DNA from 3 places in the Actinomadura vinacea genome. Region 1 is predicted to be linked to each of the others. Evidence: riboswitches for the same ligand, from Rfam matches in the RefSeq annotation. Region 1 holds a riboswitch; each other region holds the start of a gene.
What was found. Region 1 has a riboswitch for cobalamin ahead of cobN (cobaltochelatase subunit CobN). Riboswitches for the same ligand answer to the same signal wherever they lie in the genome.
Positions count from the first base shown of each region.

Region 2: it holds a riboswitch for cobalamin, as region 1 does, so the genes downstream of both, ABD340_RS24170 (ribonucleoside-diphosphate reductase subunit alpha) here and cobN (cobaltochelatase subunit CobN) in region 1, are expected to answer to the same signal.
Region 3: it holds a riboswitch for cobalamin, as region 1 does, so the genes downstream of both, ABD340_RS15650 (CbtB domain-containing protein) here and cobN (cobaltochelatase subunit CobN) in region 1, are expected to answer to the same signal.

Region 1 covers NZ_BAAARW010000023.1:34,844-45,213, reverse strand. Annotated here, with positions in the region: gene ABD340_RS30905 (alpha/beta fold hydrolase) at 1-174, shown strand, start outside; partial or broken gene ABD340_RS30900 (amino acid permease) at 432-905, shown strand; partial or broken gene ABD340_RS48305 (hypothetical protein) at 1,054-1,143, shown strand; gene cobN (cobaltochelatase subunit CobN) at 1,322-4,990, opposite strand; cobalamin riboswitch at 5,050-5,174, opposite strand; gene ABD340_RS30885 (general stress protein) at 5,373-5,852, shown strand; gene ABD340_RS30880 (hypothetical protein) at 5,889-6,920, shown strand; gene ABD340_RS30875 (hypothetical protein) at 7,075-7,575, shown strand; gene ABD340_RS30870 (hypothetical protein) at 7,572-9,020, shown strand; gene ABD340_RS30865 (PPOX class F420-dependent oxidoreductase) at 9,306-9,713, opposite strand; gene ABD340_RS30860 (ATP-binding protein) at 10,323-10,370, opposite strand, start outside.
Region 2 covers NZ_BAAARW010000019.1:90,569-100,938, forward strand. Annotated here, with positions in the region: gene ABD340_RS24140 (MFS transporter) at 108-1,685, shown strand; gene ABD340_RS24145 (hypothetical protein) at 1,744-1,890, shown strand; gene ABD340_RS24150 (nitroreductase/quinone reductase family protein) at 1,941-2,348, shown strand; gene ABD340_RS24155 (PH domain-containing protein) at 2,552-2,923, shown strand; gene ABD340_RS24160 (hypothetical protein) at 3,310-3,729, shown strand; gene ABD340_RS24165 (ribonucleotide-diphosphate reductase subunit beta) at 3,843-4,838, opposite strand; gene ABD340_RS24170 (ribonucleoside-diphosphate reductase subunit alpha) at 4,838-7,051, opposite strand; cobalamin riboswitch at 7,159-7,414, opposite strand; gene ABD340_RS24175 (MFS transporter) at 7,521-8,132, shown strand; gene ABD340_RS24180 (copper resistance CopC family protein) at 8,296-8,865, shown strand; gene ABD340_RS24185 (group II truncated hemoglobin) at 8,983-9,750, shown strand; gene ABD340_RS24190 (MFS transporter) at 9,758-10,370, opposite strand, start outside.
Region 3 covers NZ_BAAARW010000012.1:61,772-72,141, reverse strand. Annotated here, with positions in the region: gene ABD340_RS15680 (RNA-guided endonuclease InsQ/TnpB family protein) at 1-251, shown strand, start outside; gene ABD340_RS15675 (DUF2079 domain-containing protein) at 466-1,986, shown strand; gene serA (phosphoglycerate dehydrogenase) at 2,413-4,002, shown strand; gene ABD340_RS15665 (hypothetical protein) at 4,237-4,359, shown strand; gene ABD340_RS15660 ((2Fe-2S)-binding protein) at 4,394-5,107, shown strand; gene ABD340_RS15655 (CbtA family protein) at 5,118-5,882, opposite strand; gene ABD340_RS15650 (CbtB domain-containing protein) at 5,906-6,139, opposite strand; cobalamin riboswitch at 6,171-6,355, opposite strand; gene ABD340_RS15645 (AAA family ATPase) at 6,624-9,275, shown strand; gene ABD340_RS15640 (LuxR C-terminal-related transcriptional regulator) at 9,489-10,370, opposite strand, start outside.

The DNA.
Region 1 (10,370 bases):
TGCTGGGGCGAGGACGACAGCTGGATCCCCGTGGACAGGGGCCGTGAACTCGCCTCGCGCATCCCCGGCGCCCGCCTGCGCACCTTCCCGGGGGCAGGCCATCTCATCCAGGAGGACGCCCCCGCCGAACTCACGGCCGCTCTGATCACCTTCCTGCACGAGAGCGAAGTATGAGTGGCAGCCGAGCACTCACAGGAGCCGGGCTGCGGGCGTCGATCTGGTCCGGAAACAGCGCCCCGTCGACCGGCTCGACGTGGAGACGCCGCTGTCGCTGGTCTCGCGACGGTCACCGCGCGGTGGACCGACCGCCTGCCCGAGTAGACGGAGGGGGGTTCGTGCCCTGGTCAGGGGTGGTCCGGAGCATCACTAGAGTGGATCCGGCCGTTTCCGGCTCGCAGAATCAGCCGTAATTCCTGACCAGAAAGACGGACATGCCCGAAACCGAGGTGGCCACCCGCCAGGACGGGCTGCGGGCGGGGCTGCGCCGCCGCCACATGACGATGCTCGCCATCGGCGGCGCGGTGGGCGCCGGGCTGTTCGTCGGCAGCGGCGCGGTGATCAACGCCGCCGGCCCGGCCGCGGTCCTGTCGTACGCCGCGGCCGGGCTGCTGGTGCTGCTCGTGCTGCGAGCCCTCGGCGAGATGGTGGTCGCCCGCCCGGTCGCCGGATCGCTCGCCGAATACGCCCGGATGGCGCTCGGACCGTGGGCGGGCTTCACCATCGGCTGGCTCTACTGGTACCTGTACGTCGTCCTGGTCGGCGCCGAGGCGGTCGCGGGCGCGGCGATCCTGGCCGAGTGGACCGGGCTGCCGCCGTGGCTCCTCGCGGCGGGGCTGCTGATGGTGATGACCGCCGTGAACCTGGTGTCGGTGCGGTCGTTCGGCGAGTTCGAGTTCTGGTTCGCCTCGATCAAGGTCGCCGCGATCGTGGTCTTCCTGGTGCTGGGCGCGCTGGCCGTGCTGGGCCTGTGGCCGGACGCCCGGCGGCCTGGGCACGCTCACCGGCCGGGGCGGGCTCGTCCCCAACGGCGTCACCTCGATCTTCTCCGCGATCGTGGCGGTGATGTTCGCCTTCGGCGGCACCGAGATCGTCACCATCGCCGCCGCCGAGAGCCGCGAGCCGGGCCGCGAGGTGGCCCGCGCCACCGGGAACGTGCTGTGGCGGGTCGCGCTGTTCTACGTCCTGGATGCTGTTCATGCCGGACCAGCGCTCCCAGCTCCTCGCCTCGGCCGCCAGCCTCGCCCTGGCCGCCGCGCTCTACCCGCTGCGCCGCCGCTTCGGGAAGCACCCGCCGGTGACCACCGTGCGGGTGATCGACCGCTCACTCTGACCCCGCCTCCAGGTCTCCTTCGAGCGCCAGGTAGGTCTCCTTCAGGCGGTTCAGAACGTCCGGATCCGGCTCGGCCCAGAGACGGCGCTCGGCGGCCTCCAGAAGGCGTTCGGTGATGCCGCGCAGGGCCCACGGGTTGGACTGCTCCATGAACTCCCGGGTCTCGTCGTCGAAGACGTACTCCTCGGCGAGGGTCTGGTACATCCAGTCGTCCACGACGCCGGCGGTGGCGTCGTAGCCGAACAGGTAGTCGACCGTCGCGGCCAGCTCGAACGCGCCCTTGTAGCCGTGCCGCCGCATCGCCGCTATCCAGCGCGGGTTCACCACCCGCGCGCGGAAGACGCGGTGCGTCTCCTCGGCGAGGGAACGGGTCTTCACCTGCTCGGGAAGCGCCGAGTCGCCCACGTAGGCGGCGGGGCTCTTGCCCGTGAGGGAGCGGACCATGGCCACCATGCCGCCGTGGTACTGGAAGTAGTCGTCGGAGTCGACGATGTCGTGCTCGCGGGTGTCCTGGTTCTTGGCGGCGACCGCGATGCGGCGGAACGAGGACTCCATGTCGGCGCGGGCCTCGCGGCCGTCCAGGCCCCGGCCGTAGGCGTAGCCGCCCCACACCGCGTACACCTCGGCCAGGTCGGCGTCGTCGCGCCAGTTGCGCGCGTCGATCAGCGGCAGCAGCCCGGCCCCGTACGCGCCCGGCTTCGAGCCGAAGATCCGGGACGTGGCGCGCCGCCAGTCGCCGTGCCGGGCGTGGTCCTCGGCCGCGTGCCGGCGCAGATAGTTCGCGTCGGCCGGTTCGTCCAGGTCGGCGACAGCACTGATCGCGTCGTCCAGGAGCGCGATGACGTGCGGGAACGCGTCCCGGAAGAAGCCGGAGATGCGGACGGTGACATCGATCCGCGGCCGGCCCAGCTCCGCCGCCGGGACGATCTCGAACCCGGTGACCCGGCGGGAGGCGTCGTCCCAGACCGGGCGGCAGCCGATCAGCGCCAGCACCTCGGCGATGTCGTCGCCCTGGGTCCGCATCGCCGCGGTCCCCCAGACGGTGAGGCCCACGCTGGACGGGTACTCGCCGGTGTCCGCCAGATGCCGTGCGATCAGCGAGTCGGCGAGGGCGACGCCGACCTCCCACGAGTTGCGCGACGGGATCGCCTTCGGGTCGACCGAATAGAAGTTGCGGCCGGTCGGCAGCACGTTGACCAGGCCCCGGGTGGGCGACCCGGACGGCCCGGCGGGCACGTGCCCGCCGTCCAGCGCGTGCAGCACGGCGCCGATCTCCCCCGAGGTCGCCTCCAGCCGCGGCACCACCTCCGCCGCACCGAACGCCAGCAGCCGCACCACGTCCGGGACCTCGCGGCCGAACACCGCCTCGCAGACGCTCTCGGCGGTGGCGACGTCCCAGCCCGCGCGCTCCATGCCCTCGACGAGCCCGCGGGCGACCCGCTCCAGCAGGTCGATCACGTCCGAGGCGGTGCGGGCCGGGCCGTCCGCCAGCGCCGTCAGCCCGGTCAGGTCCTCCTCGACGCGGTGGCCCGGGTCGGCGAGGAGCCGCTTCTCGTCCAGGCCGAACTCGGCCGCCAGCGCCGACCGCAGCCCCGGCATCGCACCCGCGACACCGCCCCACACCTGGGCGGCGCGCAGCACCGCCAGCACCAGGTTGACGCGCGCCTCGTCCACCGGCTGCCGCCCCAGGACGTGCAGGCCGTCGCGGATCTGCACGTCCTTGATCTCGCACAGGTACCCGTCGACGTGCAGGATGAAGTCGTCGAACTCCGACTCGCCGGGCATCTCGTCCTGGTGCAGGTCGTGGTGCAGCTGGGCGGCCTGCACCAGCGTCCAGATCTGCGCCCGGACGGCCGGGAGCTTGGCCGGGTCCAGGTCGGCGACGGTGGCGTACTCGTCCAGCAACTGCTCCAGCTTGGCCAGGTCGCCGTACGACTCGGCGCGCGCCATCGGCGGCACCAGGTGGTCGACGACCGTGGCGTGGCCGCGCCGCTTCGCCTGCGTGCCCTCGCCCGGGTCGTTCACGATGAACGGGTAGACCAGCGGCAGGTCGCCGAGCACCGCGTCCGGGGCGCAGCCGTCCGACAGCCCGAGGCCCTTGCCGGGCAGCCATTCGAGCGTGCCGTGCTTGCCGAGGTGCACCACCGCGTCCGCGCCGAACTCCCGGTCGAGCCAGCGGTAGGCTGCCAGGTAGTGGTGCGACGGCGGCAGGTCGGGGTCGTGGTAGATCGCGACCGGGTTCTCGCCGAAGCCCCGCGGCGGCTGGATCATCAGGATCACGTTCCCGAAGCGCAGCGAGGCCAGCACGACATCGTCGCCGTCCACGTACAGCTCGCCGGGCGGCTCGCCCCAGTGCCCGCGGACGCCCTCGCGCAGCCCCTCCGGCAGCGCCTCGAACCAGCGCCGGTAGTCGTCCAGGCGGACCCGGGCCGACGCCCGCGCCAGCTGCTCCTCGGTGAGCCACTCCACATCGTGCCCCCCGGCGGCGATCAGCCGGTGGATCAGCGGATCGCCGTCGTCGGGGTCGCGCCACAGCTCGTCGTCGTCCCCCAGGTCGTAACCGGCCGCGCCCATCTCCCGCAGCAGCTGGACGGCCGACACAGGCGTGTCCAGCCCGACCGCGTTGCCGACCCGCGAATGCTTGGTCGGATAAGAGGACAGCACGACCGCGACCCGCTTGTCCCCGTTCGCCTTGTGCCTGAGCCGGGCGTGCCGCACCGCGATGCCCGCGACCCGGTCCGCGCGCTCCGGATCGGCGACGTAGACGGGCACGCCGCCGGGCCCCTCCTCCTTGAACGAGAACGGCACCGAGATCAGCCGGCCGTCGAACTCGGGGATCGCGACCTGCATCGCGGCGTCCATCGGCGTCAGCGCCCCGTCCGACTCCCGCCAAGCGGCCCGGCTCGACGTCAGGCACAGCCCCTGGACGACCGGAACGTCCAGATCCGCCAGCGCGCCCGCGTCCCAGGAGTCCTCGTCACCACCCGCCGACGCGTCCGCGGCCACCGCACCGCCGCCCGCCAGCACCGTCGCGACCAGCGCGTCGACCCGTCCCAGAATTTCCAGCAAACCCTCGTCGGCGCCGCGCAGCGAACCGCAGAAGACCGGCAGCGCGTTGCCGCCCTGCGCCTCGACGCGCTCGCACAGCACGTCCACGAACGCCGTGTTCCCCGACAGCTCGTGCGCCCGGTAGAACACGATCCCCACCGTCGGCCTGCCCGGCTCCACCCGATGATCGCCGTGCACTCCGTACGACGGCATCGAGACCGGCGGCGCGAAGCCCTCACCCGTCAGCAGCACCGTGTCGCTCAGGAAACGGGCCAGCTCCCGCAGGTTGGCGACACCGCCCTCGCGCAGGTAGTCCAACGCCTCCGCCGCCACGCCCGCCGGGACGGTCGACAGCGCCATCAGCTCCGCGTCCGGGTCGGCCTCCCCGCCCAGCAGCACCAGCGGCACCCCCGCCTCCCGCAGCCGGTCGACGCCCTCGGGCCAGGTCTTGCGCCCGCCCAGCAGCCGCACGACGACGACATCGGCGTCCCCGACCAGCCCGTCCAGCTCATCGAGCCCGATCCGGACCGGGTTCGCCGTCGCATACCCGGCGTCGGCCGCGCGCGCGGCGAGCAGTTCGGTGTCGGCGGTGGACAGCAGCAGGGCACGCATCGGCAAGCCTCCCCCGGGGTCTCCGCGCCCCGGCTCGGTGAAGAGGTCACGACGGCGCGGAGTCTCCTGACTCCCGGATCGACGTCGCGCCCTCGGCCTTCCAGCGTCACCGCCGTGGCCGCGAACGAGGGCGTACTCCCCGGTCACAGTTGCGGGACAGCTCCGGATTCACACCGGATTCCTCACCCGCCGTCGCCGCCATCGTAGCCCGCGCCCTCCGGGGTGCAGCGGGCTGCACCCCCGTTCCCGGGAGCGCACCCGTGGTCCGCCCACGCACCGCCCGGCCCAGCGGTACAAATCCGCCCCTGTCCCACGGAAGGGGTGCGTCCCGGGGAACCGTGGGTAGTCCAGCGGTAACGCCACCGAAGACGAGGATGGATCCATGTCCACGCATGCGGGTCCGCCCGCGACCGAGCGTCCGGTCGTCGGGTCCTACGACACCTACGCCGCCGCCCAGCGTGCGGTCGACTTCCTCTCCGACGACAAGTTCCCGGTCGAGCGGACGGCCATCATCGGCTCCGACCTGAAGATGGTCGAGACCGTCCTGGGCCGGCTCACCGTCGGCCGCGCCGCCATGGCCGGCGCCGGCAGCGGCGCCTGGTTCGGCCTGCTGGTCGGCCTCCTCCTCACCCTGTTCACCCGCAACCACAGCGAGGTGTTCCCGCTGCTGCTGGGCGGCGTCGTGTTCGGCGCGGCCTTCGGCGCGATCTTCGGCGCCATCGCCCAGGCCCTCACCGGCGGCCGCCGCGACTTCACCTCCCGCAGCCAGATCGTGGCGAGCCGGTACGACGTCGTCGCCGACGCCGAAGTCGCCGAGGACGCCAAGAACCGCCTGATCAAACTCTCCTGGCGAGAGGACTGATCATCCACCGGCGAGATGATGCGTATCATCCCCACGATGGAGATCAATGAGCGCGTCGTACCGCCGGACGACCAGCTGGCGGACCTGGCGCTGTGGCTGCGCGACTCGTCGACCGGGGACTGGAGCCACGACACTCTGCGCCGGCTGGTGAAAACGCGCGGCTGGGCCACCGGCGACGACGATCCCACGCTCGTGCGCACCGGCCTGCCCACGGGCGACGCACGCCTCCTCCCGGCCGGCCTAGCCGTCCCGGTGGGGCTCGCCGCCCCGTCCCCCCTCGCGCAGGCGGACTGCTTCCGTCACGTGGCCCAGGTGGTCAGGAACGCGCTAGGCCCCGCCTCCGTCGCGGGAAGCTACGGAGAACACCGTCCTTTCAATGCCCACGGACCCGCCTGGGGCAACCCCTACCTTCGCTGGCTCCGCCCCGCCCAAAGCGTCGAGCTGCGCGCCGGCGCTCACGGCCCGGAAGTCGTGCTCACCCAGACCGACCAATGGGCGGAGTGGCTGATTCGCCAGGGGCAGGGCCGACCTATGGACGTCACGGGATTTCTGGGCCGGCTCCAAACGAACGATTCCGCCCACAAACCCAACCCAGCGAATCTGCTGCTGCCCAGCCCGTGGCTGGCGCACGACTGGGACGTCTTCGAACGCGCCTTCGCCGCGTGGCTTTCGACCGTCTCAGCAGAGCAGCACGCGCTCGGCATGCGTCTCGTCCCCGCCATTCACGGAGCCACCGGCCTCCTCCTAGACATCTATCCCCACAAGGATCGGCTGCTGATCGCCGGCGCCGCCCGCTCCGTCGACCTCCCCGCCCTCGGCTGGACCCCAGGGCCCCTTCCTGACGACCCGTGGGACGACTACCCCGAATGGCGCCTCATCGGCGGCGGCATCGGCCGGGTGGACGGGAAGGCCCTCGCCAGGACGGCCGTCGACACCGCCCGCGCCGTCGGCCTTACCTCCCCGACGGAACTCAAGATCATGCACGGCGCCCAAACCGAAACCTCAGAAGGCGACGAGTACAGCCTCACCTTCTACGGCCTCGGCATCCACTCGCGAGGCACCAGATGAACCTTCCGTTCCTGACGCGGAGGGCTGATCAACCGTCAGAGTGACGCTGAAATGCGGGCAACGGTGAACGGCCGGCCCCACGCCCCTCGAGTGCCTATAGCAAGATGCTTCCCAAACGCGCTCAGGGTCGCCGAACACAGGGAGCACCGCCGCGATGACCGCGCCGCACTTTGATCCGCAGTTCGGCGACGAGGAGTTGGGCGCCGCCGAACAGCAGCTGCTGCACGCCGCCGCCTTAGGCTCGCTCGTCGACCTTCGCACCGGCGATGCCCAGCGCGACGAGCCCACCCGCGGAACGGCCTGGGGTGCAGAGCGGACCGTGCGGGCCAGTGTGCTGGCCGATCTGCTCACCGGACGCCGGACACCCGATCGCGGCCGGCCACGGGCGGTGAAATTGCGTGGTGCCCGCATCACCGGCGGGCTCGATCTGGAGGCGGCCGAGCTCGCCTGCCCGCTCCTCCTGGCCGACTGCCATATCGAGCAGCCGGTCAACCTGTGCGGCTGCAGCGCGTCCGCGATTCGCCTCCCCGGCTGCCGTCTGCCCGGGCTGGCCGCCGACCGGCTGTGCACCGTCGGCGATCTCAACCTCGACGGCCTCACCGCGGAGGGGCCGTCACCTTGGGGGGAGCCCGCATCGGCGGGAGTTTGTCGTTGAGGGCGGCCCACCTGGCCAATGCGGGCGGCCACGCGCTGCGCGCCGACGCGCTCACCGTCACCGAGAGCATGTGGTGCCGGGACGGCTTCATCGCCGAAGGCGAGGTGCGCCTGCCCAGCGCCCAGCTGGGGCGACTGTCGTTCGCCGGCGCCCGGTTGTCCAACCCGCAGGGGCACGCTCTGACCGCCGACGGCCTCACCATCAAACACGATCTGGACTGCCGAAACGGATTCACCGTCGACGGAGAGACCCACCTGCGCGGCGCCACGATCGGCGGCACCCTGGACCTGACTCGGGCACGGCTCGACGCACCCGGCGCCGTCGCACTGGGCGCCGCCAGGATCACGGTCGGCCACGACATGTTCTGCCGGTATCTCACCGCTGAAGGCAACGTACGTCTCCCCGGCGCTCGCATCGGCGGCCGGCTCGACCTGAACCACGCGCGCCTGACCAACGCCAGCGCCACCACGCTGAGCGCCGATCGGCTCACCGTCGATGACGGCGTAATGGCCGAGGGGCTCACCGCCCATGGGGAGGTGCGCCTTCCCAACGCCCACATCGGTGCCGTTCTGGTCCTGGCCGGCACTCACCTGATCAACCCCGGCGGGCAGGCGCTCAACGCCGACGGATTGGTCGTGGACGGGGATGTCCACCCCACCGACGGGTTCACCGCCGAGGGAGAGATCCGACTGGCCGGCGCCCGCATCGACGGGGACCTCGATCTGTCCGACTCCACGCTCACCGAACCGGGGCGACACGCTCTGAATCTCAAGGGGGTCAGAGCCGACGCCCTGATCCTGCTGCCTCGCCACCGGCCCGACGGCAGCGTGGACCTCACCAACACCCGCGTCGGGATCTTCGACGACGACCCGACGACCTGGCCCGCCTCAATCCAACTGCGCGGATTCACCTACGACAGCCTCGGCCCCCGCAGCGACAAGGCCGATGTCGCCGCTCGGCTTCGCTGGCTGGCCCGCGATCCTGGCGGCTACGCACCGCAACTCTACGATCAACTTGCCGCCGCCTACCGGCGTGCCGGAGACGAGCAGGCAGCGCGCCAGGTCGCGGTCGCCAAGCAGTGGCGGCGCCGTGCGACGCTCAACCCGGCGGGCAAGGTGGCGAACTGGCTGCTGTATCTGACCGTCGGCTACGGCTACCGCACCTGGCTGGCCGCCATCTGGCTGGCCGGCCTCCTCGCCCTCGGTACCTGGATCTTCACCGGGGCCCACACCCACGACCTGACCCGCGCCGACCCGCGTGGCCCGGGTTTCAACGCACTCGGCTACACCCTCGATGTCCTGTTGCCGATCGCGGACCTCGGCCAGCAGAAGGCCTGGCGAGCCCGCGACACCGCCATGTACTGGTCCTGGGCGTTCATCGTGGCCGGATGGGTGCTCACCACCGCCGTGGTCGCCGGGCTGACCGGCATCCTCAAACGCGATTAGCTCCACCGGCGCCCATTCCTCATCCGTCAGGTCCGAGGGATGACGAGACCGTCGGGGCAGCCCGCCAAGTGGCGTGGCCCACGGGCTGGAGTCGCCCGCCGAGCAGGGCGAACCCCTTCAAGACCTTTCTCAGCGCCAGCGGCTGTCCACCGGTTCCTCAACCCGGATCTGTTCCCGGGACAACCCGGCGGCGCCCGCAGCAGCCAGGACCCGGGTCGGTGCCAGCTCGGCGGCCGCCGAGGTGCGGGTGCCGCCGCCTGATGGGATATGGAGCCGGGACTCAGTTCAGAGCCGGCCAGTGATCTTGACGGGAGTGACGCGGACGACGATGCGTTCCCCATCGTTCTTCGAGGCCGGGTTGAACGTGGTGTAGTCCTGGCCCGTGTACTTGAGGGACAACTCGTTCGGCAGTTCGCGGGCGGGGTCCGGGGTGACCGTTGCGGTGCCGCGGATCTCGGCGTAGGCGTACGGGTCTTCGGGCGGGTTGATCATCACCGTGACGCGCGGGTCGCGGGCGATGTTCTTTCCCTGCAACCTGTCCACGGTGGTGGAGAACATCAGGTCGTCGCCGTCGCGCTTGATCCAGACGACGGTCAGGTGCGGCCGCCCGTCGGGCGACACCGTCGCCACGGTTGCGAAGATCCGGGAGTCGTCGAGGTACTTCTTCAGTTCGTCGGAGAACTGGGCTGCCACGGTCGGAGTCCTTTGTGATGTCAATGGGGCTGCGTTGCTCCTGAGGAGCACGTCGCCTTGCAACCCTGGCGCAGCCACGGAAATTCCTGCGGGACGGTCGAGCGGCTGACGGGGGCGGGGCACGCTGTGGACGCAGTGACGGGGTCGCGTTGATATCGGTGGCCCGGACGGCCTGGCAGGCGGGCGGGTAGGCCCGCGAGGAGGACCGGTACAGGAATTGGCGGTAGAGCCTGTGACCTGCACCGCTACCGCGGCTCAGAACCAACAGTCCGGCCACTCTGTCGGGTCTGGCTGTCGACTGCTTCGCCCTGACCTGCGGTGACGCCGGCTACCGCCAAGACCCGTACCGATCCTCCTTACGCCCCGGCGTCGACGCCGTTGCCCGCCAGGTCGCCGAACGCGACCCCGCCCCACGACGACGTCACCAACCATGACCGCGTCTCCGCAGGTCAGCGAACTCCGTTGGAAATTCCCCAGGACCAGGAGGACCCCTTCAAGCAGCGATGGCACTTGATCCCCACGCGCCCGGTCAGGCCGCGACGACTCCGTCCGACGGAGCACGACCACCGAGGGCCGGATGGCTCGGCAAAGGTCTCGGCCTTGCCGTCTTCACAAGCCGGGGAGGGCGAGGCCGACGGCCTTGCCCAGGCCGGGCTT
Region 2 (10,370 bases), on a different contig from region 1:
CCGTGCCGCAGTGGACCCGCCCTGGCGCTCCGGCGACCGATCGCGCCGCCACAACAACCGTTCGACAGCGCGTCACCACAGGTGCGCGCCTACGACAGGACCAGATCGTGACCACTGCGAACACGAGGCCCGGAGCCGGGCGGCGGGAATGGGTCGGGCTGGCCGTGCTCGGCTTGCCCACATTCCTCGTCACGATGGATTTCTCCGTGCTGTACCTGGGCGTTCCGCACCTGACCGCCGACCTCGCGCCGAGCGGCATCCAGCAGCTGTGGATCGTGGACATCTACGGCTTCCTGATCGCGGGCTTCCTGGTCACCATGGGCACCATCGGTGACCGGATCGGCCGGAAGAAACTGCTGCTCATCGGCGGCGCCGGGTTCGGCATCGCCTCGGTAGCCGCGGCGTTCTCCACAAGCCCGGAGATGCTCATCGCCGGCCGTGCGCTGCTCGGCGTCGCGGGTGCCGCGGTGATGCCGTCGGTGCTGGCCCTGGTCACCGGTATGTTCACCGACCAGAAGCAACGCAGCCGCGCCCTCGCCATCTATCTGACCTGCTTCATGGGCGGGACGACGCTCGGCCCGCTCGTCGGGGGCGTACTGCTCGAGTACTTCTGGTGGGGTTCGGTGTTCCTGGTGGCCGTGCCGGGGATCGTGCTGCTGCTGGTGTTCGGTCCCTCCCTGCTCCCCGACCAGCGTGCACCGCAGGCCGGCAAGCTCGACCCGGTCAGCGTCGTGCTGTCCCTCGCGGCGATCCTGCCGTTCGTCTACGGGCTCAAGGAGCTGGCCCGCAACGGCTGGGAGTGGTTCCCCGCCGTGGCGCTGGTGTTCGGCATCGCGGCAGGGGTGGTGTTCGTCCAGCGTCAGCGGCACCTGGAGCACCCGCTGCTCGACCTGCGCATGTTCGGCGACCGCACGTTCAGCTCCGCACTGACCTTGATGTTCGTGACCGCCGTGGTGGGCACCGGCACCCTCCTGCTCGTCACGTTGTACCTGCAGAACGTCACCGGCCTCACCCCGCTGGCGGCCGGCCTGCTCCTGGTGGTGCCCAACGTGCTGATGATCGTCGGCAATCTGTCCACCCCACCGCTGGCGAACCACATCCGTCCGGCGTACCTGATCGCGGGCGGACTGTTCGTTGCGGGTGCCGGCTACATGATCTTCACGCTGGCCGACTCGACGTCCGGCCCCATGATGATCTTCATTGCGATGTGTGTCGCCATGCTCGGCACCGCGCCGCTGGCCGCGCTCTGCAACCACCTCGCCATGGGGGCCGTGCCGCCGGACAAGGCCGGCTCCGGGGCGTCGATCGTGCAGACGACCGCAGAATTCGGGCTCGGGCTCGGCATCGCCACGCTCGCCACGCTCGGGACCGCGGTGTACCGGAGCAACGTGGAGGGCGCGCTCGGCCCGGTACCACCCGACGTGGCGGACGCCGCCCGGGAAAGTATCGACCGCGCGGTCGGCGCGGCCGGTCAACTGCCCGCAGAACAGAGCAGCGACCTGCTGGCCGCGGCCCGCGACGCGTTCACCTCCGGCGTGCAGGTGGTGGGCATCGTCAGCGCCATCTTCTACGTCGGCCTGGCCGTACTCGCCCTGCGGGCGTTCAGGCACGTGCGGAACTCCCACGGCGGCGATGACGACACCACGAACAAGGACCAGCGGACCGACCTGGTACCCGAGGCCTAGACCGGCACACACGGCAAAGCCCGCACAGGTAATATAGTTAAGTGCGTGTACAGTATGCTTGCTTAACGATTATGTCGAGGTCCGGGGCCGCATCGGCTCCGCCGAGATCCGAACGTTCCGCGACGTGCGGGCCGGGAACACCAAGGTCGCCTTCGTCATCGACGACCGCATCAATAGCGACGCCCAGCTCGGAGAGACGACATGAGCTTCGATACACCTGCCGGAACCCGCGGTGCCCGTCAGCCGGCCGGGAGGATGCTCCGCTTGCTGAACACGCTGGTCGCCAAGCGAATCCGCCGAAAGGGCAAGTTCGGGGGCTTCAACGCCCTGATCCTGACGACCGTCGGCCGCAAGAGCGGACTCGAACGCACGACTCCGGTCGGCTGGTGGCCCGGGGGCGACGGCAACTGGCTGATCGTGGCGTCGGCGGCCGGGGCGCCGGGGAATCCCGCCTGGTACCACAACCTCGCCGCCCACCCCGACAAGATCAAGATCGAAGTCGAGGGCCGCGAGGTGGCGGTGGTCGCCGAGCAGCTCCACGGGGCGGAACGCGCGCAGGCCTGGGAGCAGATCATCGCGGCCGCGCCCCGTTTCGCCCAGTACCAGCAGAAGACCGACCGGGAACTGCCGATCATTCGTCTGGTGCCCCGATCCGGCGGCTGAAACCGAGTCGGCGGAGGAGATGCCGGGCCGGCGCGACGGCCGCCAGCGCACACACCCGTCCAGTCGAACCGGGTGTAGGCGTGGGTGCCCAGCCAAGAGCCCCCGGCGAAGCGGACGTGGCCCGCGAAACCCGTTATCGCGGAACGGTGCGGACGCCGCGCGCGTCGTACGAAAATGCGCGGCACGACTCACGGGAGGCTCATATGGGGCGCGGCGGGGTTCCGCACGACAGGTCGGGGCAGCTCAAGCAGATCGAGAGCGGACTGCTCCCCGGCGAGCAGATCATCGCGGTGTACGACGCCGTGGGCGCCGGGACGGGGTTCATCGGGCTCACCGACCGGCGCGTGATCATCCAGGACAAGTCCTTTGTCGGCAAGAAGATCGCGATCACCAGCATCCCGTACTCGCGGATCAGCTCGGTGAGCGTGGTCAGCAACAAGTCGTTCGCGGGCTCGTTCTTCTCCTCCGGCGCGATCGCGATCCACGTCGGCACCCAGCTCTACGAGGTGGAGTTCCGCGGCGAGGACAAGACCCACCACGTGCACAACGTGATCATGCACCACATCTCCCTCTGACCCCGGTACCTGCCCGTCCTCGGAGGCGCTGCAGTCGGCCGGGGCGAAGAGGAGGGAGGCCAGGCCGCGATTATCACCTCCACCTACTGATGGAAGGACAAGCTCGAACACGACAAAGAATTCGTCATCATGATGCAGACGATCGACGAGCGTCTCGATGCTCTGGTGGACAGCATCAGGCCAATTACTTATACGACACCCCCAGAATGAGCCGCCCCGACCACGTCGAGCGACTTGGTCGACACCGAGGGCAGTCGCAAATCCGGGTCTGGCCGGTTATCCATTCGCGTTGTCTTACTGATCGCATATCGCTATAGTGCGGAGACTTCAAAGATCACCTCGCCCCATACCGGGCAATCCCCCTTCCTCCAGAGATTGGACTTTGCGTGAAAATCAAGGCGTTGCTGGCCCGCGTCCTTCCCGTGGCCGCTGTGGCCATGGCCTCGGTAACCCTGGGCTCCGGTACCGCATCGGCCGCCACTTGGGAGTACGGCCCGTGGAACGACGAGACCAAGGGGGCGAGGGCGTACTTCACGAAGAAGGGCGACCACCTCAAGATCTGCGACACCAAGTCCGATGGACGTTGGGCTATTGCGTGGGTGGAAGTAGGGGAAGGCAGTAACGCTCGCTACCGGTTCGACCTCCCGGACACCAAGAACAACGGGAAGTGCAGCTATTCCAAAGCTTCGATGGGGGGCGTGTACAACCTCCCCGAAAAGAAGTGGATCCAGGTGACCGTATGTCGGTCGGTCGGTAACGGGTGCGATAACGGTGCCCGGACCTACGAGATCTACAACAATCGCTGAGCCTGGATCCACCAGCTCGGGCGGACGTGACCAGTCACGCCGGAGCCGGGGCCCTGGACGCACAGGGCCTCCCTTGGAAGCGGTGGCCGCCGGGTGCGGCCGCCGCTTCGTGGTTAGAAGGGTTCGTCTAGGGTTACGGTGCCTTCGGTGCCTATCTGGTAGGCGGATACTCGGCGTTCGAAGAAGTTGGACAGTTCTTGGACGTCCTGGAGTTCCATGAACGTGAACGGGTTGGACGAGCCGTAGCGGACGGGTAGGCCCAGGCGGGTCAGGCGTTGGTCGGCCACGTATTCCAGGTAGCCGCGCATGTCGTCGGCGCTCATGCCTGGTAGGCCGTCGCCGCACAGGTCATGGGCGAACTCCAATTCGGCCTCCACGGCTTCTTCGAGCATGCGGGTCACCTGTTTTGTCATTTCGGTGTCGAACAGGCCGGGTTCCTCGGAGCGGACGGTGTCGACGACTGAGAAGGCGAAGTCCATGTGCATGCTCTCGTCCCGGAAGACCCAGTTGGTTCCTGAGGCCAGGCCGTTGAGGAGGCCGCGGGAGCGTAGCCAGTAGACGTAGGCGAAGGCCCCGTAGAAGAAGAGGCCCTCGATGCACGCGGCGAAGCAGATGAGGTTGAGAAGGAACGAGCGCCGGTCGGTGGGCGTGTGCAACTCGTCCTGGGAGCTGATGGAGTCGATCCAGCGGAAGCAGAACTCGGCCTTGGCCTTGATGGACGGAATGTGCTCGACTGCCGCGAACGCGCGTGCGCGCTCGTCGGCGTCGGGGAGGTAGGTGTCCAGCAGGGTCAGGTAGAACTGGACGTGCACGGCCTCTTCGAACAGCTGCCTGGATAGGTAGAGCCTGGCCTCGGGGGCGTTGATGTGCTTGTAGAGGTTCAGGACGAGGTTGTTGGCCACGATCGAGTCGCCGGTGGCGAAGAACGCGACCAGCCGGTTGACCAGGTGCAGTTCTTCTGGGGTGAGCCGGTTCAGGTCTTGGAGGTCTGAGGCGAGGTCGACCTCTTCTACTGTCCAGGTGTTGCGTATGGCGGCGCGGTAGCGCTCGTAGAAGTCGGGGTAGCGCATGGGGCGCAGGGTCAGGTCCATGCCCGGGTCCAACAGCATTACTGGCACGCCTCGCAGGTCTCGGGGTTCTCCAGGGAGCACATGAGCGTTGTCTGGGCGATGCGGGTTGCCGGACGGGAGCGCAGGTAGTAGGTCGTCTTGAGTCCGCTGCGCCATGCGTAGGCGTACATCGAGGAGAGCTTGCCGATGGTGGGCGTCTCCATGAAGAGGTTCAAGGACTGGCTCTGGTCGATGTAGGGCGTGCGTGCGGCGGCCAGGTCGATGAGTGCCTTCTGGGGGAGTTCCCACGCGGTGCGGTAGAGGTGGCGGAGCTCGGCTGGGAGGTCCAGGCCTTGGACCGAGCCGTTGGAGCGCTTGATCGCGTCTCTGGTGGCGGGCGTCCACAGCCCGAGGCGCTTCAGGTCGTCCACGAGGTAGCCGTTGATCTGCAGGAACTCGCCCGACAGCGTCTCGCGCTTGAAGAGGTTGGACACCTGCGGCTCGATGCACTCGAAGCAGCCCGCGATGGACGCGATCGTAGCGGTCGGCGCGATGGCGATCAGCAGCGAGTTGCGCAGCCCGACCTCGGCGACGCGGGCGCGCAGGGCGTCCCATTCGGCGGCGCGGGCGGGCGCGGCGTCCGGGAAGTGGTCCGGGTGCAGCATGCCGCGCGCGGTGCGGGTGTGCTCGAACGCGGGGAGCGGCCCCAGTTCGGCGGCCAGGTCGGCGGACGTCCTGTAGGCCGCCAGCGCGATCTCCTCGGCGATCAGCGTGGACAGTTCGCGCGCCTCCGCCGAGTCGAACGGCAGCCGCAGCTTGAAGAACACGTCGGCCAGGCCCATCACGCCCAGCCCGACCGGCCGCCACCGCCGGTTGGCGTCCGCGGCCTCCTCGGTCGGGTAGAAGCCGCGGTCGATCGTGCGGTCCAGGAAGCGGACGGCGGTGCGCACGGTGGCCCGCAGCCGCTCCCAGTCGATTCCGTCCGGAGTGGTGTGGGCGGCGAGGTTGATCGAGCCCAGGTTGCACACCGCGGTCTCGCGGTCGCCGGTCACTTCCAGGATCTCGGTGCACAGGTTCGACAGGTGGACGACGCGGCCCGGCTCGGCGGTCTGGTTGCAGGCACGGTTCGCGGCGTCCTTGAACGTCATCCAGCCGTTGCCGGTCTCGGCGAGCGTCCGCATCATCCGGCCGTAGAGGCGGCGCGCCGGAACCTGCCGGACGTACCGGCGCTCCGTCTCCGCGCGGCGGTAGGCGGTGTCGAAGTCGTCGCCCCACAGGTCGGTGAGCTCGGGCACCTCCTTGGGGTCGAACAGCGACCAGGTGCCGTCGGCCTCGACCCGCCGCATGAACTCGTCGGGGATCCAGTTGGCGAGGTTGAGGTTGTGGGTGCGGCGCGCGTCCTCGCCGGTGTTGTCGCGCAGTTCCAGGAACTCCTCGACGTCGGCGTGCCAGGGTTCCAGGTAGACGCAGGCGGCGCCCTTGCGCCTGCCGCCCTGGTTGACGGCGGCGACGGACGAGTCGAGGGTGCGCAGCCAGGGGACGATCCCGTTGGAGTGCCCGTTGGTGCCGCGGATCAGCGACCCGCGCGCCCGGATCCGGGTCCAGGAGATCCCGATCCCGCCGGCGTACTTGCTGAGCCGCGCGACCTGCCCGTACCGCTCGTAGATCGATTCCAGCTCGTCGCGGGGCGAGTCGAGCAGGAAGCACGACGACAGCTGCGGGCGGCGGGCGGCGGAGTTGAAGAGCGTGGGCGAGCTGGGCAGGTACGACAGCGTGCTGAGCAGCCCGTACAGTTCGGCGGCCTCGCCGATGTCCGCGGCCAGCCCGCAGGCGACGCGCAGGAAGAAGTGCTGCGGGCGCTCCAGGGCGCGGCGGGTGCTCGGATGCCGCAGCAGGTAGCGGTCGTAGAGGGTGCGGAGCCCGAAGTACTCGAAGCGGTCGTCGGCGTCATCGTCGATCAGCGCGTCCAGCTCGGTGGCGTGGGCGGCGACGAACGCGGCGGGCGCGTCGGCGAGGAGCCCCTGCGCGTGCGAGGCGGCGACCGACTCGGAGAAGGCCCGCACCCCTTCGGCCGCGGTCTCGTCGGCGATCTTCAGGCTCAGCAGGCGGGCCGCGACCTTGGCGTACGCGGGCTCCGCGGCGACGAGGGCGGCGGCCTCGGCGATCGCCTGGTCGCGGTCTTCCCGTCGCACCCGTGCCGGGTCGGCTTCGGGCAGGCCCGCGCAGGCCTGCTCGACCTCGGCGGCCAGCCGGTCGATGACTTGCTGTGTCACGTGTTCTGCTCTCTCCGTCGCGAGCTGCTCGCCTCGCCGGGAGCGGGCACGCGAACGGGGGCGCGGCGGCATGCCGCGCACCGTCCACCGGCCCTCCCGCGAGGCCTGGACGAACATCGGTGCCGGCAGGTCTTCGGACTCGCGGGCACCGCGCCGTCCGGACGTCCGGACGGCGCGACCTAGTGGCCGTCGCTTCCCGGCGCTCACGCGCCAGTGCCTATGACGGCGGTCGTTCCCGCTCACCGCTGCGGGGCAGTCCCGGAATTGGCGGCGCCGATGGCGGCAGCGCACGTCGCACCGGGTTCCCTCTTACGACGCCCGAGCCGTTGGCGGCACGGGCGAACCAGCACGGGCAAGACCCTACATCTGGGTGGACCGGTTCGCGACACCACAACATGTTGGGCGTGTCGCGTCCTATCCGGGGGGAGGTATAGAGATCACCGGACCGGAGTGGGACGATGAACGGGCCATGTCCCCGCATCCGCTCTTCCGGACCTCGCGGGCGGCCGCCTTCGCCGCCGTCTGCGTGTCGCTGGCGACCCTCGGGCACACCCTGACCTCCACCGTCACGGTCCCGGTCTGGGCGATCGCCGCGGGCTTCGGCGGGGTGCTGGCGGTGGCGCTGGTGCTGGCGGGCCACGAGCGTTCGCTGGCGACGATCCTGGGCGGGCTGCTGGGCGGCCAGTTCGCGCTGCACAGCCTGTACGCGGCGGCCACCGCGCCGCCGCTCCCCGCGCTCCCGGCCGACCCGGCCTCGGGGCACCACCAGATCGCGTCCGTCCCCGGGTACGAGTCGAGCCTGGCGATGACGCTCGCGCACGTGGCCGCCGCCGTCGTCTCGGCCTGGTGGCTGCGGCGCGGCGAGCGGGCGGCCTGGACGCTGGCCCGGCGGGTCGCCGCCCTGGCCGACCGGTCGCTGCGCGTCCTGCTGGTGCTGCTGCGGGTCGAACCGGCCGTCCCTCCGGCGCGTACATCTCCGGTGACGGCGGTGATCGCGACCGGCACCGCCGGCCGCGTCCTGCGGTACCAGGTCGTACGGCGGGGCCCGCCCCGGCGTTCGAGGGCGCTCGCGCACGCCTGACCTGTCCCGATCAGGGGCCGGACGGGCTCGCGGACGGGCGCCGAGCGCCACCGGACGCCGAACACGCGGCGCTTCCGGTTTTCCCGTACGCCTCGAACGTCCAATGGAGATCTCTCATGTCCGTGCTCGCCTCATCCGGAGTCACTCGTGCGAGGAGGCCGTCATGACCATCCGTTCCATCCTGGCCAGGACCGGGCTGGCGGGCGCGCTCGCGGCGGCGACGCTGACGCTGGGCGCGGTGCCCGCGGCGGCGCACACCGCGCTGAAGTCGACCGACCCGAAGGCGAAGGCGGAGGTCGCCCCGCCCCGCGAGATCACGCTCACCTACACCGAGAAGGTCCGGCTGCCCCGGATCGTGCTGACCGGCCCGGGTGACGCCCGGATCGAGAGCGCGCCCGCGACGGTGTCCGGCGACAAGGTCACCCAGCCGGTGAACGGGACGCTCGCGAACGGCACCTACACCGTCGGCTGGCGGGTCGTGTCCGCCGACGGGCACCCGATCTCGGGCACGTTCAAGTTCACGGTGAAGGGCTCGACCGCTTCCGGCCAAGGACAGGCTCCGGCGGCGAACGCGTCCGGCGCGCCCGCTTCGACGCCTTCGGCGAGCAACGCGGCGGGGCAGGAGGAGGCGGAGTCCTCGTCGTCCGGATGGGTGTGGATCGGCGCTGCGGGGCTGGTCGTGGTGCTGCTGATCGGCGGCGTGGCCTGGGCGCGCCGTCCCGCCAAGGACTGAACTCGAGGCGGTGGCCCCTCCGCGGTCGCCCGTCCGGATGACCGCGGAGGGGCCACCGCCCTGGCATGATTACTCCATTACAGCATTACGCTTCTCTCGATACGAGGGTGTGAGACCGTGATCGTCGAGTACATCCGCTACCGCGTCGACCAGGCCGACGCCAGCGAGTTCGAGGCCGCCTACGGGCGCGCCGCCGTCCCGCTGGCGGCCGCCCCCGAATGCGTGGACTACGAGCTGTCCCGGTGCGTCGACGAGCCCGGGTGGTACGTCCTGCGGATCACCTGGACCTCCGCGGACGACCACCTGCAGGGCTTCCGGAACGGCGAGCACTTCGGGGCGTTCTTCGCCGAGATCCGCCCGTTCGTCCAGCGGATTGAGGAGATGCGCCACTACGAGCGCACCGCCGTGCACGGCACCGGCTCCTCCGTACCCACCCTGTACGAGTGGGCGGGCGGCGCCGAGGCGCTGGAACGGCTCACCGAGGCGTTCTACACGCAGGTGCTCCAGGACGACCTCATCGGCCCCCTCTTCGCGGGCATGGACCCGGGCCACCCCAAGTACGTCGCGATGTGGCTGGCCGAGGTCTTCGGCGGACCGTCCCGCTACAGCGACGAGCGCGGCGGCTACCAGCACATGCTCACCCAGCATCTCGGCAAGGGCATCACCGAGCCGCAGCGCCGACGCTGGGTGAGCCTGCTGATGGACGCCGCCGACCAGGTCGGCCTGCCCGACGACCCCGAGTTCCGCGCCGCGTTCTTCGGCTACATCGAGTGGGGCACGCGGCTCGCCTTCGCCAATTCGCAGCCCGGCGCCGAGCCGCCCACGCAGGCTCCCGTCCCGCGTTGGGGCTGGGGCGTCGCGCCGCCGTACATCCCGCACAGCTGAGCCGAGTTCAAGGGCGCACCTTGGCGGCCTCCTCCGTTCGCGTCCGCCATAGGACGAGGAGGCCGACGGCCCCGGCGCATGCGGCGATGGCCATGCCCCAGCGCATGCCCGGCGGCCTGTACCCCGACAGCGCCCACGCGGCCGTGGCCAGCGCGGGGCCGAACGCGAAGCCGAGCTGCCGTGCCAGGCTCTGTGCCGCGCCCGCCGTCCCCGCGAGCGCGTCCGGAGCCCTGGTCATGATCATCATGAAGTTGGGGCCGGCGAAGAGCCCGACGCCCGCGCCCGCGACGGCCAGCCGCCAGCTCAGGTCGGACGGCTCCCATCCGGCGTCGAGCGGGACGAGCAGCAGGGTGCCAGCCGTCGCCACGATCAAGCCCAGCAGCGTGGTGCGGGCGGCGCCCCAGCGGTCACCGAGCAGCCCGCCCAGCGGACCCGCGAGCACCATCCCCGCCGGGAACGCCAGGATTGCCACCCCCGCGGCCGCGGCCGTCAGTCCCAGGACGCGCTGCAGGTAGAACGGCGCGAGGAACTCCACCATCGAGATCGCCACGGCGTTCAGCAGCACCAGGACGACCGGCCCCGGCACGCCCGGCACGCGGACCAGCTCCCGGAACGGTGCG
Region 3 (10,370 bases), on a different contig from region 1:
TCGACCCCGCCTACACCAGTCAGCGTTGCTCGTTGTGCGGGGTCGTGGATCGGGAGGCGCGTGAGAGCCAAGCGCGGTTCCGGTGCCGGTCCTGCGGCCACGCGGGCAACGCCGATGTGAACGCGGCACGCAACATCGCCCACGCAGCGCGTCAGTCTGCGTCGGCCGCCGGACCGGCGGTCGCTGCGCGGGGACGCCCCGGAGTATCGGGACGGACGAACCGCGAACCTCAACTCGTCCTCCTCTCCTGAGGCCACGGGTTGGAATCTCCCTCCCTCGGGAGGGGGAGGAGGTCAAGCGGCTCTCCAGGTAGGTCGTAGTTACGGTAAGGCGTGGAAAGATCGCTCACAGTGACCGCCGTGCTCCGTGTCCCGCGGGACGGAGAAGTGTGGCCCCGCGGTGTTGTCTTTTCGTGCGCGCCACGGCCCGTCCTGACGCGGCGCGGATGGGGTAGCGTTCGGGCACGTGGCGGAGGCAGTGGCGGCGGGGCGCGCGACGGTACCGGAAACCCCCGCGGGGCCAGCGCCCGGACGCCCCCGGCACGTCCCGGCCCTGGCCGCGCTCGTCACCCTGTCGGCCCTGCTGTACGCCGCGTCCTCGCTGCTGCGGATGCGGGCGTTCCAGGCCAGCACCTACGACCTGGTCATCTTCGACCAGGCGCTGCGCTCCTACAGCCGGTTCGGCGCCCCGGTCGCGATGGTCAAGGGCGTGCACAACGGCTTCGGCCCGGACTTCTCCGTCCTGGGCGACCACTTCTCCCCGATACTGGCGGTGCTGGCCCCGCTGTACTGGCTGCACGACGGCCCCGAGACCCTGCTGGTCGCGCAGGCGGTGCTGTTCGCGCTGGCGGCCGTCCCGATCTGGCGGTACGCGGCGCGGCGGTTCGGACCGTCCTCCGCCCACCTGGTCGCCGGGGCGTACGCGCTGTCGTGGCCGGTCGCCGAGGCGCTGGCGTTCGACTTCCACGAGGCGGCGTTCGTGCCGCTGCTGTCGGCGCTGCTGGTGGAGCGGTACGACGCGGGCCGGCGGGTCCAGGCCGCCGCGGCGGCGCTGGCGCTGCTCATGGTCAAGGAGGACATGGGCCTGCTCCTGGTCGGGTTCGGGCTCGTCCTGCTCGCCCGGCGGGGCGAGCGCCGGGCCGGGGCGGGCTACGCGGCGGCCGGGCTCGTCGCGGCCTGGGCGTCCTCGCGCGTGCTGATCTCGCTGTTCGGCGGCGACAACGACTACTACTGGGCCTACGGCTCGCTCGGCGACGACATGGCCGGCGCCGCCGTGCACGTTCTGACACGGCCGTGGATCCTGTTCGGCACGCTCGGCTCGCCGCCGATCAAGCTGCTCACGATGGCGCTGCTCGTGCTGCCGCTGCTGCTGCTCCCGCTGCGGTCCCCGCTGGTGGTGGCGGCCCTGCCGCTGCTGGCCGAGCGGATGCTGGCCGACCGCTTCGCCAACTGGTGGGAGCCGCGCTACCACTACAACGCCTTCATCGTCGCGATCCTGGTCATGGCGGCGGTGGACGGCGCGTACCGGCTGCGCGGCGGCCGGGCGTCAGCGGTGCTCCGCCGGGCCCGTCCGGGCGCCGTCCTGCGCCGGCTGCCGCGCCGGCTGCGTCCGCACCTGCCCGCCGCCGCGCTGCTGGCGGGCGCGGCGGTGACCGTGCCGTTCTTCGCCCTCGGTGACCTGGCCGATCCGGACCTCTACCGGCGCGACGCGCGCGACCGCGCCGCCGCGGCCGCCGTCGCCGCCGTCCCGGACGACGCGCTCGTCGAGACCGCCAACAACCTGGGGCCCGCGCTCTCCGCCCGCACCCGCGTGCTGCTGTGGGACCGCGAACCCCGCCGCGCCCCCTGGGTGGTCGCCGACATCGGACGGCACACCTTCCCTTTCAAGTCCCTGGACGAGCAGCGGCGCCGGGTCGACGCGCTGGTCGCCGAGGGCTACCGGCCGGTGTTCCGGCAGGGCGGATACATCGTCCTCACCCGCCGATAGACCGGCTGTGACCCCGGTGTGATCTCCGCCTCCCCGCGGGGCGCGGGCGGGCCGGGAAGCCCCGGAGCGCGGCGGCCGGACGCGGCCCCGTCCGGATGCGGCCCCGCCGTGCCGGACCGGGCGGCGGGGCGCGGCGGACGCCCCGACCTGCGCGGACGCGGCGGCTGTCGGCCCGGGGCGGCCGGCCGCGCCGGTCGAACAGGGCGCTTCTTCGCGGTACGGGGCGGCCGGGCACGACCCGGGGGACTGGGGTGCCTACGGGGACAAAAGGGGTGTTCAGGCGTCTGTCGCCCGGCTCGCGAGGGGCGCGTCCGGCGGAGGATAGACTCAGGGACGAGCCGAGGGCACACCGTGGTGACTCGCGACTTATCCCGCACCCACAGCATTCCCTTTCCTCTGCACATCCACGTTCATAAGGACCCTTCCTTGAGCAAGCCTGTCGTCCTCGTCGCAGAAGAACTCTCCCCGGCCGGCATCGCCGTCCTCGAATCCGACTTCGAGGTCCGCCAGGTCGACGGCGCCGACAAGGCGGCGCTGCTGCCCGCCGTCGCCGACGTCGACGCGCTGATCGTGCGCAGCGCCACCAAGGTCACCGCGGAGGTGTTCCAGCACGCGCGCCGGCTGCGCGTGGTCGCGCGGGCGGGCGTCGGGCTCGACAACGTCGACGTCGAGGCCGCCACCAAGGCCGGCGTCATGGTCGTCAACGCGCCGACCTCCAACATCGTCACCGCCGCCGAGCACGCGATCGCGCTGCTGCTGGCGACCGCCCGGAACGTGCCACAGGGCCATTCCGCGCTCAAGCAGGGCGAGTGGAAGCGCTCCAAGTACACCGGCGTCGAGCTGCAGGGCAAGACCGTCGGCGTGCTGGGCCTCGGCCGGATCGGCGTGCTGGTGGCCCAGCGGCTGGCCTCCTTCGACATGAACGTCGTCGCCTTCGACCCCTACGTGCAGGCCGCCCGCGCCGCCCAGCTCGGGGTGAAGCTGGTCACGCTCGAGGAGCTGCTGGCCGAGAGCGACTTCATCACCGTGCACCTGCCCAAGACCGCCGAGACCCTCGGGCTGATCGGCGACCGGGAGCTGCAGCGGGTCAAGCCGACCGTGCGGATCGTCAACGCCGCCCGCGGCGGGATCGTCGACGAGGCGGCGCTGGACCTGGCTCTCAAGGACGGCCGGGTGGCCGGCGCCGGCATCGACGTGTTCAGCACCGAGCCGTGCACCGAGAGCCCGCTGTTCCACCACGACAACGTGGTGGTCACCCCGCACCTGGGGGCCAGCACCCACGAGGCGCAGGAGAAGGCCGGCACCCAGGTCGCCCGCTCGGTGAAGCTGGCGCTGTCGGGCGAGTTCGTGCCGGACGCGGTCAACGTCCAGGGCGGCGCGGTCGCCGAGGACGTCAAGCCCGGCCTGCCACTGGCCGAGAAGCTGGGCCGGATCTTCACCGGGCTGGCCGGCGGCGTGCCGGTCCGGCTGGACGTGGTGGTCCGCGGCGAGATCGCCGAGCACGACGTCAAGGTGCTGGAGCTGGCCGCGCTCAAGGGCGTGTTCGTGGACGTCATCGAGGAGGCGGTGACGTTCGTCAACGCCCCGCTGCTGGCCCGCGACCGGGGCGTGGAGGTCACCCTCACCACCTCCGACGACAGCCCCGACTGGCGCAACGTGGTGCAGGTGCGCGGCACGATGGCCGACGGCTCGGTCGTGTCGGTGTCGGGCACGCTGACCGGGCCCAAGCACATCGAGCGGATCATCGAGGTCAACGGCTACCAGATGGAACTGGTGCCGACCGAGCACATGGCCTTCTTCGTCTACTCCGACCGGCCCGGGATCGTCGGGGTGGTCGGCCGGCTGCTCGGCGACGCCGGGGTCAACATCGCCAGCATGCAGGTCGGCCGCGACACCAAGGGCGGCCGGGCGCTGATCGCGCTGACCGTCGACTCGGCCATCCCGGCCCAGCTGCTCGATGTGATCAAGAACGAGATCGGCGCCGACACCGGCCGCCGGGTCGACCTGGACGGCTGAGACGCGGGAGCCCGTGGCCGGGCGACGTCTCGGCATGTGAGAAGTTCGGCCACGGGTCAAGACAGTCAGGTGAACGCCAGGTAACGTGGTATTGCCATGCGGCGCTTCGTAGTGATCCTTCGCCGCCGCGACGGGGCCCGATAGGCGGGCCACCCCCGTCGCGGAGTCCGGCACTGGCCGTAAGCCCTGTCAGCCATCGCCACCCGTTCCACGCGACGCTACGGAGCACACCCCATGAGCACCCTGAACTCCCTGAGCATGACCACCGCCGCCTCCGACGACGCCGACGAGGAGGCCGCGCGGGCACTGCAGACCGCGCTGGACCGCCGCGACAACGGCGGCCGCCCCGCCAGCTGACCGCCCGGCCGTCCCCGATGAGATCATGGGGGGCATGACGGCGGAATCCACGGTGGAACGGGCCGAACCGCGCGAGGTCACCGCGGCCCTGGCCGAGGCCGCCGCGCGCGGCCCGTTCTTCGAGATCGTCACCGATCCCGACCAGGAGGTCGACCCGACCTGGCGCCCGATGCCCGAACGCGACACGGCACGCCTGATCGGGCTGACCGAGGCGTACGCGGAACGGCTCGGCACCACCGAGCGGCGGGTCGCGGCCTCGATCCTCTTCCAGGGGCTGGCCGCGCGGCTCTGGTCGCCGATGGTCACGGCCGCGGCGCGCGGGATCGTCCCGGAGCTGTCCGGCCTGCACTGGCGCTGGGCGCCCGGCGCGCCGATCGCGCTCTGGCTGGCCGCCCCGGCGGGACGCCGCGCGGGCACCACCGCCGAACGCGCCGAACTGGTCCACCGCGAGGTCGTCGACGGCCAGCTGCGGCCGCTGCGCGAGACGATGCTCGGCTTCGTCCGGCTGGCCGACGGCCTGCTGTGGGGCAACGCCGCGTCCGCCTTGGCAGGAACCGTTGCCGGAACCCTGAACGCCGGGCCGGCCGCGCCGGTACGGCCCCTGGTCGCCGAGCTGTTCGCGCGCGAACCGCTCGCGGGCACAGGGACGTTCGACCGGCGCGGCTTCGTCCGGCGCAGCTGCTGCCTCTACTACCGGGTACCGCCCGGCGGCGAGATGTGCGGCGACTGCTGCCTGCTCCGCCGCTGAAGCGCTCGCACTAGGCCGCCGGGACGGGTTCGCCCTCCGCCTCGGCAAGGGGCGCCCGGTGCCGCTGGAACGCCCGTTCGGTGAGGGCGCCGAACAGCAGCCCGAGCGTCGCCCACAGCACCACATGGACGCCCAGCGACGCGATCCGGAAGTCCCACAGGACGGTCGCGGGGAAGCCCTCGGCCACCGCGTCGGGGCGGGGCGTGAGCCGGAACACCACCGCGACCACGGCCGCGAACCCGGCCGTCGAGACGATCGCGGCGCTCCAGGTTCCCAGCCGCGCCGCCAGCCGGCCGAAGACGATCACGGCGGCGACCGTGGCGAGCACGCCCAGCGCCACCATGCCGAAGTAGAGCGCCGTGCGCCCGCCGATGGTGCCGGGATTCCCGACCGCCGGGGGAGTGGGCGGGTACTTCAGGAACGGCACCAGCACCACCGCCGTGAATCCGAGCAGCGCCACGAGGCCGGACGTGGCGCGGGCGCCGAGCGTCCCGATCCGCCCGTGGGCGAACGCGAACGCGATGGAGAACAGGCCGCCGATCGCCGTTCCGTACACCGCCATGGCCGTGACGAGCCCGACGGTCTGCTGGACCGTCCGGCTCACCACCTCCTCTTCCTCGGCGTGGCCGGCCGCGCCGTGCTCGGCGGCCGCCTGGGCCTCCTCGAAGGAGATCGCGTTCGCGACCTGGGGTTCACCGTAGATCCACGCGACCAGCAGCCCGGCCGCCGCCGCGACCAGACCGGCGATCATGCCGCGGACCAGCAGGGGTCTCATCGCCGGCGATCGCTCCGCGGCCATCAGTGGCAGGGGAAGCCGAGCAGGTGCCGGCCGTCGTGCGTGAACTCGTGAACCCACGTGCCGCCGATCAGCGAGGTGGCGCCCTGCTCGGCGCCGACGAAGTAGAGCAGTGCCGCGCCCAGGACCAGGGCGAACAGGGCCCAGGGCAGGATCTCGCGGACGGGGACGCGCTGCGGGACGGCGACCGGGCGCGACTGCGCGGCCTGCGTCGGGGGAACGGCGGGCTGGGCCATGGCGGATCTCCTCACGGGGTGCACTCGCCCCGGTACGGGAGGACGACGGGTCAGTCTCCTGACTCCCAGATCACCGCCTCCCGCCGACCTTCCAGCCGTTCGGCCGTGGTCGCGTGGGGGGAGACTCCCTGGTCACAGTGGCGGGACCGTCCTGGAATCGCACCAGGTTCCTGCGCACCGTCGCCTCATTTGTGAACTTGTCGCCCTGAGGGTCCCCTTTGACCGCCCTTCACGTCAAGTCGTGAGAGAGGGGACACCGTTCGCATCTCCCCCCGCTGGAGATACGGACGGTGCCCCCTCCCGAAACCGGCGGCGGTGAATCGGCCGGCCGCCACCGGGGCGTACAGGGCGCCCCTCCGGAGGGCTGGCAGGCGTACCGGAAAAGCTCCCTGTAATGAGAGTGGAGCAGCGGGCCGCGAGGCACATGAGTAGCCCCTACTCAATTCGCCATGGCCGCGCCGGGCGGGCGTCGTACGATCCTGTTGTGCGTACCTCCTGGCCGTTCACAGGCCGTACGTCGGCGCTCGATGAGGTGGGTTCCCTGCTGTCCGAACGGACCGTGCAGGGCGTGGTGGTGGCGGGCGACGCCGGGGTGGGCAAGACGCGGCTGGTCAAGGAGGCGCTGGACCGGCTGGAGCCGGCGGCGTTCACGGTCGTGCGGGCCTGCGGGACGGTCGCCGACGCGGGCATCCCGTTCGGGGCGTTCGGGCACGTCCTCCCGGTCGAGGGCGTGGCGACGGCGATCGTCAACCCGCTGCGCTGGGCGAGCGAGGCGCTGCGTTCCCTCGCCGCCGCCCCGCTTCTGGTCACGGTGGACGACGCCCACCTGCTCGACCCGACCTCCGCCGCCCTGGTGCACCATCTCGTCCTGCACCGGGAGGCGCGGGTCGTGGCGACCGTACGGACGGGTGCGGCCGTGCCCGACCCCGTGACGGCGCTCTGGAAGGACGACCTGGCCCGGCGCCTCGATCTGGTCCCGCTGACGATGGCCGAGAGCCAGGCGGTCGTGGAGGCCGCGCTGGACGGGCAGCTGGGCGCCGCCACCGCCCGGCGGCTCTACCACAGCACCCAGGGCAACCTGCTGTTCCTGCACGAGCTGGTGCTGACGGGACTGGGCGAGCGGCGGCTGGCCGAGGCCCGCGGGGTCTGGCACTGGCACGGCGACCTGCCGCTGAGCCCCCGGCTGCGCGAGCTGATCGAGGCGCGGCTGGGCACGCTCGACGAGGCCGAGCGCGAGGTCCTGGAGTACGCGGCGCTAGGCGAGCCGCTGGGCGCCGCCACGCTGGCCGCCCTGACCTCCGAGGACGCCGTGGAACGTGCCGAGGCCCGGCACCTGATCGCCTCCTCCGGCGTCGGCCGCCGGCTGGAGATCAGAACCGCGCACCCGCTGTACGGGGAGGTCGCGCGGGCGCACGCGGGCCCCGAACGCGTCCGGGAACGCCTGGCCGCCCTCGCCGCGGCGCTGCAGGGCACCGGCATGCGCCGGCACGGCGACGTGCTCCGGGTCGCCGCGTGGCACCTGGACGCCGGCGCCCCCGCGGGCGGCGACCTGCTCCTGGCCGCGTGCGGGCAGGCGTGGACGCTGCACGACATGGACCTGGCGGAGCGCTGCGGGCGGGCCGCGCTGGCCGCGGGCGTCGACGCCGCCGCGACCGTGCGGATCGCACCCGTCCTGCTCCTGGCCGGACGGCACGACGAGGTCGAGGAGCACCTCGCCCGCGCCGCCGCCGAGCCGCTGGACGAGCCCACCCGCGCGGGCCTGGTCTCCATGCGGGCGTTCAACCTCGCCATGGGGCTGGGCGACGAGGAACGCGCCGAGCGGATGCTGGACGAGGCCGCCGACCAGACCGCCGAACCCGCGTCCCGGCAGAGCCTGCTGGGCTACCAGGCCCTCGGCCGGGTCTACGCCGCCCGGTTCGACGAGGCGGAGGCGACGGTCGCCCGGGTCCGCGCGGCCGGGCCCGTCCGGCCCGAGGCCGCCGCGCTGACCGGCGCGGCCGACGCCCTCCGGCTCATGCTCACCGGACGCTACGACGAGGCCGTGGCCCTGGCGAGCAACGCGCTGGAGGACCCGAGCGGCTGGCTGGAGTACATGCCCAGCCTCGTGGCCGCCTTCAGCGACGCGCGCGCCGCCGCGTCCGTCTTCGCGGGCGACCTCGCCGCCGCCGACGGCTACATCGCCTACGGCGAGGCGCTGTTCACCGAAGACCACCTCTCTCCCGTCGCCGCCACGACCTCCCGGACGCTGCGCGTCGAGTACTGCCTGCTCCGCGGGGACGTCCGGCGCGCCGTCCGCTGGGCGCACGAGGCCGCCTCGCACGGGTCCAGGACGATCCGGGCGATGTCCGGGCACGGCCACGAGGAGCTCGCGTACGCGGCCGCCGTCGCCGGCGACGCCGCCACCGCGACCACCGCCGCGCGGGTGGCCGAACGGCGCCGCATCGGCGGCGGGCGGATCTTCCACTTCCGCGCCTACCTCGCCCGCGCCTGGATCCGCGCCGCCGCCGGCGACGTCGCGGGCGCCGCCGAGACCGCCCTGGACGCCGCCGCCCGCTTCGAGGAACGGTCCCTGCGCCCCTACGCCATGTTCGCCCTGCACGACGCCGTACGGCTCGGCGCCCCCGGTCCCGCCCGCGACCGGCTCGCGGCGCTCGCCGACCGGACCGGCGGGCGGCTCGTCCGGCTCTGCGCCCGGCACGCCGACGCCGCCGCCCGCCGGGACGCCGCCGCCCTCGACGAGGTCTCCGGAGCGTTCGCGGACGCGGGCCTCACCCTCTTCGCCGCCGAGACCGCCGCCGAGGCCGCCCGCGCCCACGGGCGGCGCGCCGCGCGGTCCCGCGAGGCCAACGCCGCCGCGACCCGGGCCTGGCTGCTGGCCGGGAACTGCCCGGGCGCCCGCACTCCCGTCCTCTCCGGCCTCGCAGCCCCCGAACTCACCGCCCGCCAGCTGGAGATCGCCCGGCTCGCCGCCTCCGGCCTCGGCCACCGCGAGATCGCCGACCGTCTCGTCCTGTCCGTCCGCACCGTCGCCAACCACCTCCAAGCCGTCTACGACAGGCTCGGCGGGGTTTCATTGTGGGGGGACGACCCCCCACACCCCTCGGGACGTAGCGAAACGCCTCCTCCGCTCCGCTAGCGCTCCGCTACGGACCCGCTTCCCTCCGCCTGCCCGTCCTCTCCACTCCGCTAGCGCTCCGCTCCGGGCCGGACAGTGAAAAAGCGGGGTTGCCGTGTGGTGCGGGTCGTCCCACACCCCCGGGACGGAGGAAAACATCTACTCCGCTCCGCTCCGGGCCGGACAGTGAAAAGCGGGTTGTTGCGGGGTGCGGGTCATCCCACACCACCGGGGTCAGGGGGTGTTGTCGGTGGTGGTGAAGAGGTGGGCCAGGGACTCGCGGTCGCTGGTGCCCAGGCGCTCGTAGATCATCACCAGGTGGTTGCCGACGGTGCGGATGGAGATCGAGAGGCGGTCGGCGATCTCCCTGTTGCTCAGCCCCTGGGCGGCGAGTTGCGCGATCTGCCGTTGGCGGGAGGTGAGCTGGGGCGCGGCGAGGGGGGCCAGGGCGGGGGTCACGGGATTGCCGCAGCGGCCGGCCAGCGTGCGGGCGCGGGCGGTGGCGCCGGCGGCGGCGCGGTCCTCGCCGGCGGCCTCGTACGCGGCGGCGGCCTGGGCGGCGGCCTCGGCCGCGTGCAGCGACATGCCCAGCTCCTCGAACGACGCCGACGCCGCCGCGAGGGCGGGACCGTCCGCGCCGGCGGCCGCGGCGGCGCGGCGAGCGCACAGCGGGGCCAAGAAGCCGTCCATCTCGCCGGCCAGCGCCGCCAGGCGTCCGGCGGCGCGCCCGGCCGCGCCCAGGCGGACGGCGTCGTCCAGCGCCAGCATCGCGTACCCGCGCAGCCCGCGGGCCTCGGCGTCGTCGGCGGCGGCGAGCGCGGCGGTCACCGCCTCGGCGCTCTGCCCGCGCGCCGCGAGCACCCACGGGCGGGCCAGGGCCAGCGAGAACTCCACCCCGAGCCAGGCCGGCCGGGCCAGGTCCTCGCCCCGGCGCAGCGCCTCCTCCGCCTCCCCGGCCCGGCCCAGCTGGGCGGCCGCACAGGCCAGCTCGCCGAAGCAGAGCCCGGCGAACATCGTCGACCGCTCACCGATCTTGACCGTGCCGTCGCGGGCCCAGCGCACCGCCTCGGCCAGCTCCCCGCGCAGCCGGTGCAGATGGGCCCGCCAGCCGCTGAA